Regions from separate parts of the Brevibacillus sp. AG genome, predicted to be linked through region 2. Evidence: riboswitches for the same ligand, from Rfam matches in the RefSeq annotation. Region 2 holds a riboswitch; the other holds the start of a gene.
What was found. A riboswitch is a leader RNA that binds a small molecule or an ion and turns the genes downstream of it on or off. The one in region 2 is predicted to bind S-adenosylmethionine.
Positions count from the first base shown of each region.

Region 1: another riboswitch for S-adenosylmethionine. It lies ahead of mtnK (S-methyl-5-thioribose kinase); the one in region 2 lies ahead of POF51_RS25320 (sugar ABC transporter substrate-binding protein).

Region 1 covers NZ_JAQMYO010000006.1:173,945-181,375, forward strand. Annotated here, with positions in the region: gene POF51_RS17110 (2,3-diketo-5-methylthiopentyl-1-phosphate enolase) at 1-1,137, opposite strand, end outside; SAM riboswitch class I at 1,224-1,400, opposite strand; gene POF51_RS17115 (anti-sigma factor C-terminal domain-containing protein) at 1,704-1,853, shown strand; SAM riboswitch class I at 1,950-2,095, shown strand; gene mtnK (S-methyl-5-thioribose kinase) at 2,231-3,460, shown strand; gene mtnA (S-methyl-5-thioribose-1-phosphate isomerase) at 3,457-4,497, shown strand; gene POF51_RS17130 (GNAT family N-acetyltransferase) at 4,598-5,170, shown strand; gene POF51_RS17135 (ABC transporter ATP-binding protein) at 5,309-7,051, shown strand; gene POF51_RS17140 (ABC transporter ATP-binding protein) at 7,071-7,431, shown strand, end outside.
Region 2 covers NZ_JAQMYO010000011.1:83,377-90,807, forward strand. Annotated here, with positions in the region: gene POF51_RS25300 (hypothetical protein) at 1-98, shown strand, start outside; gene POF51_RS25305 (RNA polymerase sigma factor) at 120-665, shown strand; gene POF51_RS25310 (hypothetical protein) at 649-2,358, shown strand; gene POF51_RS25315 (ATP-binding protein) at 2,517-3,770, opposite strand; SAM riboswitch class I at 3,973-4,092, shown strand; gene POF51_RS25320 (sugar ABC transporter substrate-binding protein) at 4,189-5,208, shown strand; gene POF51_RS25325 (sugar ABC transporter ATP-binding protein) at 5,302-6,792, shown strand; gene POF51_RS25330 (ABC transporter permease) at 6,794-7,431, shown strand, end outside.

The sequences.
Region 1 (7,431 bases), on a different contig from region 2:
TGCGGTGACAGCCTCAATCGCGGCGACGAATGCTTTCGCTCCTGCGGTTGCTCCACCGGGATGACCGTGGATTCCGCCACCTGCATTGACAATTTGATCTAGACCAAAGTCTTGATAAAGCTGTGGAACCAGCCCAGGATGAATGCCGGCAGATGGAACCGGGAAGGAACGGCGTACACCATTCAGTGGGTCGGTCAAATGCTTGGCGAGCTGTAACGCTTCTGTCTTGTCCAAGGCGACGTTGCCATATGGAGATGGGAAGAGTACCAGATCTGCACCAGCTACGCGCATCAACGTTCCGAGCAGAAGCGGGGTGGCGATACCGTAGTCAGGTGATGGATAGTAAGCGCCTGCCAATGCTGGATGCGCCATGATCGGTACGTGTACATCGGGATCGGCTGCCAAACGGTGCAGGGCATCGAATCCAAAGGCCAGCACATTGAACAAGAGGCAGTCAGCACCTGCATCTACCGCACGTTTCGCTTTTTCGTTCAGCTCATGCACTGGTCCAGTCAGGTTGGCTGCATAAAGGACGGGCTTGCCTGTTTCGGCTTCTGTCTCTTGGGCGATCTGTTTGAATGCTTTGATCCGTTCGATAAAAGGAGCGCGGTCATCTGCAAAGAAGATTTCGTCATCTTTCACCAGATCGACTCCGCCCAAGGCTTGTGCCCGAAATTGCGTCTTCAGGTCATCGAAAGGAAGACCCAGGCACGATTTGAAAATGCTCATCAAGAGTGGACGGTTATGTGCTCCTAAACGTTCGCGCAGACCATCAATGCCGAACTTCGGTCCAGGAAAAGCCTGAAGGAATGAGTCAGGGAAAACGATGTCGACGAGCTTAATTTTGCCATCCATCGACAGTTTGCCGAATATTCCGGTCAACAAGGATGGAATGTCTGCTGTAAAATTGCGGGTCGGATAGCTGACGGTAATCAAACCGCGTGTTTCTCCGTTTTCCAGTGTCGCAAGCGGTGTCGCACTCACGGCTTCACCAAGATACGGCGTTAGCTCAGCTTGCTTGGCAAGCGGCAGGTCCGTCCAGGAACCGACTGTCATGCCGACAGCAATGGCTTGCGCTTTCTTGTTCAAGTCTTTTGCTTGTGTGAGATAGGTGACGAGGATACGTTGTTCACTCATGGTACGTCTCATCCTCCTTGAATGATTAAAAAAAGCCTCCCCATTGAGCGGGGAGGCGGTTGTCGACTATGAAAGCGTCTCGTCTCCTCTCATCTCTCGGGTCAGTAGCCGAAACGAGCCAAAGAGGCTCTATCTCGACTCTTATCCGTTGGAATTAGCACCGTTTCGCTATCCAAGGTACGCATCATCCGCGTACGATTCATGGTATAGCGCCGGTTGCCGGGCATCATAGGGCCAGTCCCTCAGCCAGCTCGCGATAAGAGTTATTCGTTTCCCCCATGATATGACGTTCATTGTCAGGAGTCAATCCTTGTTTTTGCAGTGAATGTGCAGCAGGTTATCAGAAAAATAAGACGAAGGTGAAACTATTTGGCACTTCCTTCGTGGTAAGGGATGAAGGGGTGTGAACGGCTTGGGAAAGTAGGTCTGGAGTATGTGTACCGGCTGCATGTAAACGATATTTACCGCTATCTTTTCCGGCTGACACAGGAAACCTTTTGTCGCGCCTACTCTTCCTTGGACGACTACCGTGGGGAAAAAGTACGGCCTTGGCTGTTTAAAACGGAGTGCGAATCTACAGAGCCGTCCTCACCGGACCTACCAAAGAACTGCTGAAGCTCAAGGCCGAAAAGTCGATAACAGCAGCGTTTCTAGGCAAGGTAGACTGGTGGAATTGGGAGCGACCTGCGGCATCGGTAACACAATACAGCTACTGATAGCAAGGTGCGAATTTTTGCACAAAAGGGTGTTGACATCGCGGAAGCGTTGGTTGTATGATTCAAACTAAATCAAAAACCGAATACGTTTTGGATACCTTATCCAGAGAAGGTGGAGGGACTGGCCCGATGATACCCGGCAACCGACATGACGCCATTCAGACGCGAGGAAGCGACTGATTGACAGGCGACATGCACGGTGCTAATTCCTGCAGAAACAAAAGTAGTCTGGAAGATAAGGGGGACATCAACACGGTTCTTACACGTGACGACAGCGACCTCTTTTCTTCGGGAAAAGAGGTCTTTTTATTGCTCCAGGTACTCAAACAAAACAAGTAGAGATAGAGGAAAAATACGTAGAGGGGAGTTTTGGAATCATGGCATATCGCGCATTGACTGAACAGGAAGCAGTGGAGTACGTAAAAGGAATACCAGGTCTTTTTAGCGAAGGAGCAGAGCTGACCAGCCGTGAAATCGGGGATGGCAATCTCAATCTGGTTTTTGACATTCAGGAGCTGGCAACCGGTAAGAGCGTCATTGTCAAACAAGCACTGCCTTTTGCCCGCGTCGTGGGAGAATCTTGGCCACTTACGATTGATCGGGCTCGTATCGAGAGCGAGGCACTCCGCATTCAGCACAAATACGTTCCAGACTTGGTGCCGCAGGTGTATCATTTCGATGGGGAACTTGCGTTGACTGTCATGGAAAACGTCGGGGACCACATCATCATGCGTAAAGGTCTGATCGAAGGAAAGCGGTACCCACTATTCGCGAAGCAAATTGGTCGTTTTCTCGCGCAAACCTTGTTCTTCACCTCCGATCTGGGCGCGCATCCGTACGATAAAAAAGCGCTAGTCGGAACATTCATAAATCCAGAATTATGCAAAATCACGGAAGATCTCGTCTTTACCGATCCGTATGAAAATGCGCCTACCAACGACTTCAACCCGTTGATTCGCCGGGAAGTCGAGGCGATCTGGAACAACAGGCCGCTGAAGCTGGAAATCGCCAAGCTGAAATACGATTTCCTTACGCGCTCGGAAGCGCTGCTGCATGGTGACTTGCATACGGGAAGTATTTTCATCACGGAAAACAGCTTGAAAGCAATCGATCCAGAGTTCGCTTACTACGGTCCAATCGGTTTTGACATCGGGGCGGTCATTGCCAATCTATTGCTCAACTACGCAGGACAGCACGGTTTGCAAAAAGATCAAGGAGAACGGGAAGCGTACCGCGAATACTTACTGGAAACGGTCGAGGATGTCTGGAATGAATTCGTTTCGCAATTCGTTCAGCTCTGGCACAAGCAAGCCAAAGAGCGCAGCGCCCATGTCGAGGGACTGTGGCAAAGCTACGTGAAGCGCTTGATTCAGGATACAGCAGGCTATGCCGGATGCAAAATCTTGCGCCGTGTCATCGGCTTGGCAGGCGTAGCGGACCTGAATGCCATTGAAGACGACCAGACTCGCGCAGAAGCAGAGCGTCTGGCTCTCTCGATTGGAGAAGCGCTGATTCTTGGTCGCGGCGGCATCGACGAATCGACAGATATCACGGACATCGTACGCACTGTGACCGAACGTTACTATCAGGAGGCTACAACAGTATGACAACCAGCACCCAATTGGCACCTGTTAAGTGGGAGAATGACGCATTGGTCTTGCTAGACCAGACGCGTCTGCCAGTAGAAACGATCTATTTGAACTTGACTACCTCCGAGCAAGTATGGGGTTCCATTCGTCGCTTGGAAGTACGAGGCGCACCGGCGATTGGCATGGCGGCGGCTTACGGGCTCTACCTTGGTATTCGTGGCAGTGAAGCGAGTAACTACGACGAGTTTTGGCAGGAACTGAACCAGCAGGCAGACTACCTGGGCTCTTCCCGTCCGACAGCCGTGAATCTGTTCTGGGCGTTGGATCGCATCAAAGCTCGTGTTGAAAAAGAAAGCGGAGCGTCGATTGCCGAGTTGAAGGCGGCTGTGCTCGATGAAGCACTGACGATTCAAAAGGAAGACGCTGAAGTATGCCGGACCATTGGAGAGCATCTGCTCACTCTGTTGCATGACGGTATGGGAATTCTCACGCACTGTAATCCAGGCGCATTGGCTACAGCAGCGTACGGTACGGCTACCGCTCCATTTTATTTGGCAAAGGAACGCGGCTGGAACCTGAAGGTGTACGCGGACGAAACCCGTCCTGTCCTGCAAGGCGCTCGTCTTACTGCATTTGAATTGCAGCAAGCAGGGATTGATGTGACGCTGATCTGCGACAACATGGCGGCGATGGTTATGTCCCAAGGTAAAGTAGAGGCTGTCATCGTGGGTACAGACCGCGTAGCAGCGAATGGCGATGTCGCCAACAAAATTGGTACGTATGGGGTAGCGGTATTGGCAAAAGCTCACGGCATTCCTTTTTACGTGGCAGCTCCTTTGTCCTCCGTCGATCTGGACACTCCGACAGGCGCAGATATTCCGATTGAAGAGCGACCAGCCGAGGAAATTACCCATGGCTTGGGCAAACAGGTAGCTCCAGACGATATTAAGGTGTACAATCCTGCGTTCGATGTAACGCCTGCGAAGTACATTACAGCGATCGTCACGGAGACAGGCATTTTCAAGCCGGAAGAGATCGGCAATAGCAAACCATAAATGAATGATTGATAAGCGTTCGCCCTGTTGTTACTGGCGGGCGCTTTTTTGCTCATTCTGGCGTTTTCCAGTAAAATATCCAAGAAAAGGGGAGATTCGTATGCAAACGATTCAACGGATAGCAATCAATGAAGATACATACTTGAAACAATTAGAATTAGCAGATGCTGAGGAGTTATTTTTGCTTACGGATTCGAACCGGGAGAATCTTATGGAATGGCTGCCGTGGCTGAATTATACGAAGAAGGTAGAGGATTCTCGCCAATTCATCCAAGCGACGATCCATCAGTACAACGATAATCGCGGCATCAACTACGGCATTTGGTACCAAGGACGTCTGGCTGGTACAGTCGGCGTACATACGGTGGATTGGATCAACAAAAAGACGTCTATTGGCTACTGGCTGGGTTCACAATTTCAAGGCAAAGGCCTGATGACAGAAGCAGTGGCGACCTACTTGGACGTATTGATCTTCGGGTCATGGGATTTGGAAAAAGTAACGATTCAGGCTGCTACGGAAAACGATAAGAGCAGATCGATTCCAGAACGATTAGGGTTTCAACTGGAAGGGATACTCCGCCGGAATGAATTCCTTTACGATCATTACGTGGATCATGCCACTTACAGCCTGCTAAAAGAGGAATGGCTTGACTGGAAAACCGATAAAAAATAGTAGATTGAACTGTATGCTTCGATTGACAATGAAAATTCTGTAAATTACGATGGTGAAGACAGATCAAGAGGGCTGCGTGTGATTCGCAAGCCCTTTTTTAGTCGTGCTGTTAGGTATGAATAAATAGAGGTGATTTACATGCAGACACTACGGCAATTATCTTGGTTTTTCCGTGCCTATTGGAAACGGTACGTCATTGGAATCTCTGTGTTGTTTATTATTGATGTCCTCATGCTTTGGCCGCCGAAATTAATCGGGGACACGGTGGATTCGATTCGCAACAGTTCCCTGACAAACGCTGACTTGACGCAAACAGTGGTCATCTTGCTCGTTTTGGGTGTTAGCTTGTATGGATTGCGGTTTCTCTGGCGGTTCTTGTTAAATGGGGGGGCCCTGATACTGGAGAGGACGTTGCGCGAGCGACTGTTTGCCCATTTGACGAGAATGACCCCGTCGTTTTTTCATCGCAAACGCAGTGGGGATCTGATGGCCGTCGCTACCAACGACATTCCTGCCATTGAACAAACAGCTAGTACAGGGGTGCTTACGCTTGTCGATGCGCTGTTCATGACCTTGTTAACGCTGGGCGTCATGGTGACCGCGATTGATTGGAAGCTGACACTGGCTGCACTGATCCCGATGCCGTTTTTGGCTTGGTCAACGGCGTACTATGGAAGGTTGCTGCATGAGCGCTTTTACTTAGCGCAGGAAGCCTTCGGAGAGATGAATGATCATGTTCAACAATCCGTATCGGGCGTTCGGGTATTGAGAGCATTTGTTCAGGAAAAGGCCGATATCGAGGCATATCGCCGGGTCAGTGAAAAAACGTTGGAGCGAAATGTGAGCGTTTCGCGGATCGACGCCCTGTTCGAGCCGACAATCGCGATTATTATTGGCTTCAGCTTTTTGATCGGGCTGGGCTATGGGACGTATTTGGTGTTCACCAGCGTCATCTCCTTAGGGGATTTGGTTGCGTTCAATTTATACTTGGGACTTTTAATTTGGCCGATGTTCGCCTTTGGTTGGCTAGTCAATGTGTTGCAGCGCGGTGGTGCTTCCCACAAGCGTTTTACAGAGCTAATGGTGGAGCAGCCAGATGTGGCGGAGGCAGCGAATCCGGTCACGAGCCAAATCGCCAATACCGTAGAAGCACGCCATTTTTCCTTTACGTATCCGGAGACTGACAAGCAGGCACTCACCGACATCTCGTTTCGTTTGGGTGAAGGAGAGACGCTTGGGATTGTCGGACGGACAGGAAGCGGCAAGTCGACGCTATGCCGTGCTTTATTGCATCAATATCAGATGAAGGAACAAGCTCTGTTTATCGGGGGCATCCCGATTGAGGGACTTGCTTTCGATACGCTGCGAGAAAAAATCGGCTATGTGCCTCAGGAGCATTTGCTGTTCTCACGGACGATTGCAGAAAATGTTACATTCGGGAAACCACAAGCGACGACCGAAGACGTGATGCATGCTTTGGAGCTTGCGGAGATGAAGAGAGATCTGGCGCAATTCAGAGATGGATTGCAAACCATGGTTGGAGAGAAGGGGGTCACCCTCTCCGGTGGGCAAAAACAGCGCATTTCCATTGCACGCGCTCTTTTGATGGATGCGGGTATCTTGATTCTCGACGATTCTTTATCGGCTGTGGATGCGCGGACCGAGGAGAGTATCCTGCGTCATCTGAGACAGGAGCGCGCAGATAAAACGACGATTATTACCGCTCATCGTCTGTCTGCCGTACAGCATGCACAACTGATTCTCGTGCTGGATGAGGGGCAGATCGTCGAGCGGGGGACACATGACGAGCTGATGCAGCGCAACGGCTGGTATGCAGAACAGTACCGTCGTCAGCAAATGGAACAGGATGTGGCTGGTTGAGAGAGGGGGAAAGCGTTTCATGAGCAAAGAAAATGTATGGGGGCGTTTGACCGAGTACGCCAGGCCATTTCAAAAGCAAATACTGGGAGCGCTGTTCCTGCTCTTGCTGGGAACGAGTGCAGAGTTGGCGGGTCCTTTTTTAGCCAAGGTCATCATTGATAATCACATCCTAGCGATCCAAAAGCCTTGGTATCAACTGGACGAAGTGCCACCACAAGCATCGGGGCAGGTCGCCTCACTGAACGGTACGAACTATATTCGTGAAGATGTCGCAGCAAAGACGGGTATTGCTTTGGATAGTATCCGTCAAAAAGAAGGAACCGTGCTGACAGAAGGCACGACCTATTACTTGGTTTCCGGCAAGGTGAATCCAAACACGG
Region 2 (7,431 bases):
CCCTTAACGGACGGTACCAGGGAACACCTGTCCTTGTTTATGAGCCGAAAGAAAGAAACGGAAAGGTTGACGCGGTTACAGGTCAATTTATCAAGTAGGGAGCAGGGAGAGGAAATCCAGTGCAGGACACAGTCGATTACGAAGCGCGGATTAAAGCGATCTATCGCGAGCATTACCGTGATGTCTATCAATATCTCTACTACTTTACGGGGAAGCGTGAGCATGCGGAGGATTTGACACAGGAAGTGTTTATCCGGGTCTTGGACGCTTTGGCCAGATATGAAGAGCGTTCCAGTGTGAAGACATGGATTTTGCATATTGCCAAGCATGTCGCCATCGATGATTACCGGAAGAGACGGGTGCAAACGCTTTTTGGCATGGATTTGTTAAAAGGGCTGCCTTCTCTTCTGGGAAGGCCGGAAGCGGAGCTGGCTTCCAAGGAAGAACAGCTGGAAATTGAGCAGGCGATGCAGAAAATGAAGACGCATCATCGGAATGTACTGATTTTGCGTGGCATCAAGGCCTACAGTATTCGGGAAACGGCAGAAATCCTCGGGACAAGCGAAGCCAAGGTCCGCGTAGATTTTCATCGGGCAACAAAAGAACTCAAAAAAGTTTTGCATGTCGATTGGATAGGAGGGTTGGCCAATGAATACTCCAAATGACGAGCAATTCTTCGCGGCTCTTCCTCGGTCAAAGGATGCGGAACCAAGGAGCGAATTCGTAGAAGCGCTGGAAGCAAAGCTGGTGCAACGGGCACGCACCAAAACGAATCGTCCGAAAAGAATCGTCCTCAAGCTGGCAACATGGACAGTTTCCGCTGCGACGGTGGCAGCAGCAGTATGGATGATGGGGGTAACCCCGGAGATATTCAAGCAATCTCGGTTTGAATCACAAGCGCATCTGGTACCCCGCTCCTTCTCATCGACAGAAATAACAGAAAGCGAGCTAAGCCAAGCGGCGATTAGAACGTTGGAAAAGCTGTACGAGAAATATCCTCCTTTTCGGGAAGCGGAAAAGAGGGTCTACGTAACCAAAGCTCCTCGCGAGGTGTACAACATAGATTTTCGCACGTTCAGCAACAAAGATCGAACAGAAGTGTCGCTATATGCCAGAGCGAAATTGGACGCCAAAAGCGGACTCTTGCTCGGGTTCGACCTGGAAAAGATTCCAGGGCAAGAGAAAGTCGAAGGAGTGCCTTCCAAGGAGAGAATAGAGCGACAGGCGAAGGCATTTATGGAACCGTTTCTGGGCAAAAATCTGGAACAGTATCGGATCGAACAAGTAGATGGGCAAGAGGGAGCAGATACCGTTTCGCATGAAGCCGTCCGATTGCAACGCTACGTGAATGACGTGCAGGTAGAGGGAGATAACTATGGGATCGGCATGAGCGATGCCGGGCATATTCGCTATGTCAATTCAGGGGATTCAACGGGAATGAATTTGGACACCGGGCAGTTTCCTTCAATTGCTGAGCGGCCTTCTCGTAAGAAAACGGAGAGCGGACTTGCAGAAGTCATGCAACTGACGTATCAGCGAGGCGGGAAGAAGGACGTGGACTACGTTCTTCGTTATACGGAAAACTTCTCCGGGTATCTCGACGCTCGTACTGGCAAGGAAGTGAAAACGACCTTGTGGCGCGGGGATTCGTTTCGCGACAGTATTGCCGTCAATCCCGGAGGCAAGAAGACAATGGTTGCATCGGCAAAAGAGGCTGCGGCCGCCATGGAGTTCTTCGGTCAGAAGGTGGAGGGCTTCACATTTACCGGGAGTAATGTGCCCGATTATATGATGGGAGACAACGAACGGGAATACCAGGCCAAAAAAGGAGAGCGATTCATGAAGCTGACTACTGTCAACAATCGGGCAGCAGCGTTCAAGATATCTTATCCGGAGCTGCGAGAAGGTGATCAGACACTTGCCGTCGCAGAATTGCAGGAGCGAGCGATCTTGTTTTTGGAGCCGTATCTGGATTCACGGGTGAAGACTGTTCGGATGCAGGAGCAAATTTATGTGATGGGCAGACAGGTTGAATTGAAATTTGTCCGAGAAGTAAACGGCGTAATGGTGCCGGATCAGTATTATAAGGTCACGATCGACGGGCAGACAGGAGAAATTATCGGGGTGAATTTAACATTCCCGCATAAGCAGGAGACCTTCCCAGATGCGTCCAAGGTGATTTCAGCAGAAGAGGCGGCGCGGGTTTATCTCCAACATAAATCACTCAGTCCCCGTTATCTATTCCCGCTTGAAAACAATAGGATTCAAGAGCAACCGGTCTTGGTCTATTCGGCGGAGATACTGAAAAGCAACGGGGATGTGGATGCCATTACGGGAGAATGGCTACCATTCCAATAAAGAGAGACACCAGGGGGAAACTCCTGGTGTTTTGTTTTGCGTAATGTCTTCCCGGAAATTGCATAGTAAAGCGTGAGGGGAAGGGCAACCGACCGTCATTTGCATCATTATCGATCGAATGGAAAAAGGCACAGTTCCTCTGCAAAACCTGCATGCAGCTACTGTGCCTTATACGGAAGCATAATGGTGAACTTGGTTCCTACTCGTGGCTTGCTTGATACATTGACCGTTCCGCCAATTGCATGAATGACATGATAGGAATACGTCAAACCAAGACCAGTTCCAGTTGTTTTCGTAGAAAAGTAAATCGTTCCGAGACGGCTGATCTGTCCTGCATCCATGCCGACACCGTTATCCTTGATGACCAACAGTGCTTTGTTTCGCTCGATGAGCAAGTCCAGGGAGACTTTTCCGTCCGAAATATCCGAGCACGCCTCGATGGCATTTTTGATGAAATTCACCAACACTTGCTTGAACTCGTCTGGATTGGCCTTGATCGTCACAGGTCTCTCAAAGTCTTGCAGCGTAAGCTCTACGTTGTGCATATTGGCAAAAGGGAGCATCACTTCGCGGATGGCATGCAGATGCTCGCTAACATTAATGATCTCATGTCGTTCCTTGAGCGGCTTGGAAATCGCAAGGTATTCGGTCAAAATGGCTTCTGTCCGTTGGATCTCGTCGAGACTGATGCGAATGTATTGATCGATTTTCACCAAATTTTCCGGGGATTCCTGTATTAATTTCAAAAAGCCTTTGACAGCTGTCAGCGGATTGCGAACCTCGTGTGCGAGCGATGCAGCAACATGGCTCATCGTTTGGATTTTTTCGTTTTGCGCGTGGCGAATAAACAGCTCCTTATCCGAAACACATTTGCTGAAAAGCGACATTAACAACCAGAGGCCGAAAAAGTTCTGAATAGGAATCACTATGGTGTAGTAAACGAGGTGTTGAGTTACATACGTGGGAAAAAAGTAATAAGTAGTCCCTAAAGCAACCGTAGAAAAAATCGCACTCGTCATAAAAAGATACAGTGTTTTCCGATAACTGGCTTTGTAGTGTCGATACAAAAAGAGTGACAAGACAAAATTGACTGTAAGAATCAGCAGCGCAACCCATGTTCCTTCTCCACCTAGGTAGTACCGATAAACCAAGGCTTCAATCAGAAGGAGCAAGGCAATCTCGATTCCGCCATAAACCAGTCCGAAAAGAATGATGACATGTCGGATATCAAAAAACATGCCATTGGTGACACTAGGGGCGAAGGTCATCGCGAGAAACATGCAGGCTGAGCTGGTGATGACAATAAAGGAACGGCTGTAGTTCCTCATTTTGTCACGGTAATAGATGTTGAAAAACACAAACGGGATAATGGCGAAAAACCATTGAAGAATAACTTCTTTTAATAGACTCATGTAGCATCCCCATCGCAAATATTTGCTAGGCTTGTATCAATCTACGATAATTCGACAAGACACAACAAAATCCCTCTTGTTGTTACAGAAGAAACTGGAATATTTATCAAGAAAATTCTTTCGGTAAACCTAGTTGACAGATAGGTAATTGCCAGATTATATTCTGTATATACTTATACAAACGTTTCGAAAATAGAAACTACTCTTATCAAGAGATGGCTGAGGGAATGGCCCTATGAAGCCCGGCAACCTAGCACGAGAGATTGTGTTCTTTCGAGCCAAGGTGCTAACTCCAACAGGTAGAATACCTGACAGATAAGAGGCGAGAATCTTGTCGATTTTTGTCCTCTTTCTCTGTGAAAGAGGATTTTTTGCTTTTATCATCTGTTTTCAAAGAGAAAAAGGGGGAACATTTGCGATGAAAAAGAAACTGGGATTACTGACTTCACTTATTGTGGCTGCGTCCGTTCTCGTTACGGCATGCGGCGGAGGAACAAGCACCGGAACCGGTAGCACGAACCAGTCAGGTGGGGAGAACGCGAAGAGAATCGCATTAATCATGCGTCAAAACGTAGGAACGTTCTCCGCACAATACATCAATGGTGTGAAGACAGAGGTGGAGAAAAACGGCGGTGAGTTGACCGTATTCAACGCGGATACCGATCTGGCAAAAATGGCGTCCAACCTCGATGCGGCTGTGAATCAAAAGTTTGATGGCATTCTGATCGACCATGGTACGGCAGAAGCGTTGCAGCAGGGTACGCAAAAGGCCGTGGATAAAAAAATTCCGGTTGTCCTGTTTGATACAGACATCAACATTCCGGGTGTGCCAGTTGTGGCGCAGGATGACAACAAGTTGGCAGAGCTGAGCCTGGAGAAGCTGGCTGCAGATACAAATGGCAAAGGCAGCATCGTAAAAATTTGGGTAGCTGGCTTTGCGCCTATGGAAAAACGCCAAGTGACGTATGAAGCTTTCCAGAAGAAATACCCGGACATCAAAGAGATTGCTGCATTCGGTTCTGCTACCAATAATACGGCACTCGATACACAAACCCAGATGGAAGCGATCTTGAAAAAGTATCCCAACAAAGGCGACATCACAGCAGTATGGGCGGCTTGGGATGAATTTGCCAAAGGGGCGACACGTGCCATCCAGCAAGCAGGCCGTACGGAAATCAAAGTATACTCCATCGATTTGAGCGATGAGGATCTGCAAATGATTCAGACGGAAAACTCTCCGTGGACAGCGACGGCAGCGGTAGACCCATCCAATATCGGGCGCATCCATGCCCAAACCGTGTTCCAAAAAATCAAAGGCGAGCAAGTGCCAGACAACGTGAAGCTGAATCCAGTGCTGGTGAAACAGGAAGACCTGCCGAAGGATAAGAAAGTAACGATGGGCGACCTGTCCCAATACGTACAAGAGTGGGGCAAGTAAGAACCAAATTGGCTTTTCCCGTTGATCTGTATCCGTCAACGGGATTTTTCCTTATAGAGGTTGGAACACGCAGGTAAACAGGAGGTGTGAAAAATGTCCACATTGCAGATGAAAGGGATGGCGAAGCAGTTTTCTGGGGTTCCTGCCCTGCGATCCGTCGATTTTGAGGTGCGCGCTGGAGAGGTTCATGCACTTCTCGGTGCTAATGGTGCGGGAAAGAGTACCCTGATCAAAATTCTCACGGGAGCGTATCAGGCAGATGGAGGTACGATCACCATCGATGGACAGGCCGTGTCGATTCAATCCCCGCAGGACGCCAAAGCACAGGGCATTCAATGTGTATATCAGGAAGTGGACACCGCCTTGATCCCGTATTTGAGCGTTGCCGAAAACATATTGGCGGGCCAGCTCGTCCAGGCGAAAACCAAGGGACTAATCAACTGGCAGAGCTTGTACAACGAATCGGAGCGGATTTTAAAAAACTTCGGCTTCTCTATTCCGGTGAGGATGCTCGTCGAAGAATGTACGCTGTCGGAAAAGCAATTGATTTTGATTGCACGGGCTACCGTTCAAAAGGCGAAGTACGTCATTTTCGATGAACCGACAGCGCCGTTGAGCACAAAGGAGAGCGAACGGCTGTTTCAAATCATTGCACAGTTGAAAAATGCTGGAGTCGGGATCATTTATATCTCCCACAGGTTGCCAGAAATCTTTGAAATCTGTGATCGGATCACCATCATGCGCGATGGACAGCATGTCGTGACCACAGACACGGCGAAGACCAATATGGACGAAGTGATCGCGAACATGCTGGGCAAAAGCTTTGACGAGGAGTTCCCGAAGATGGAAGTGCCGATTGGCGAAACGATTTTTGAGGCGGCAGGTGTGGCTGGTGGCAAAGTACGCGGAGTCGACCTGCGAGTTCACGAGGGAGAGATCGTGGGTGTCGTCGGTCTGGTTGGGGCAGGGAAGACTGAGCTCGCCCGATTGCTCTTCGGTGCGGATGGGGCAAAGGCCGGTGCCATTCGATTGCATGGAACACGTATCCAACTGCGCTCGCCAAAAGACGCCGTCGATGCAGGGATCGTACTCGTCCCGGAGGAAAGGCGCAAAGAAGGAATTTTCGTAGAGGAGTCGGTACAGAACAACCTGTCTGTCGCCTCGTTGAAAAAGAAGTCCTGGCTCGGTTTTATCAAAAGAGGGACGGAAGCGGCTAACGCAAGAGAGCTGGTGCAGCGCCTTGGTGTAAAAACAGCCGATATCAAGCAGCTGGTCGGTTTTCTCAGCGGCGGAAACCAGCAAAAAGTCGCTATCGGCAAATGGCTGGATACAAACGCTCACCTCTTTATGTTTGACGAGCCGACAAAAGGGGTGGATATCGGCGCGAAAAGCGATATTTACCGTCTGATCGGAAATCTCGCTGAGCAGAAAAAGGGCGTTCTGTATTTCTCCTGTGAGTTTCAGGAAGTCATCGGGATCGCAGACCGGATTCTCGTCATGTTCGAGGGCAAAATCGTGAAGGAATTGAGTCGCGAGGAAGCAACACAAGAGCTGATTATGTACTACGCAAGCGGAGGTGAATAACGTGGCAGATAAAAAGTTTAGCTTATTTGATTTTGTTTATAAATACGGAACGGTTGCCGTCATTGTCATTGTCATGTTGTTATTCAGTTTGACCAACCCGTATTTCTTCACGTACGACAACTTGACGGACATTCTTCGCTCCATCTCGATTGTGACATTTGTCGCGATTGGCGTTACGTTCTCGCTGATTGTCGGAGGCTTTGACTTGTCTGTAGGATCGACGGTTTCATTGACCACAGTCGTTTCTGCTTCGATGATGGTTTGGTATGAACAAGGAGTCTTTACGACACTGGTGGTTCCGATTGTACTCAGCTTGCTCGTCGGGCTGGTCAACGCCTTCCTGGTCGTGAAAATCCGCATTCCTGATTTGCTGGCTACGCTGGCGATGCTCTACATCGTCAACGGTATTCATATGACGTATTCCCAAGGCTACTCGATCTACGCAAACATGCCGATGCAGGACGGCTCACAGGCTCCGGGAAAATTCCAGGAATGGTTCCTCTGGCTGGGCCAAGGAGAAATTCTCTCTGTACCGGTTCCCGTTATCCTGACCTTTTTACTTGTCGCGATCACGCATGTGTACTTGACCTATACGAGACAGGGACGGATGCTGTACATGACAGGCGGCAATTTGGAAGC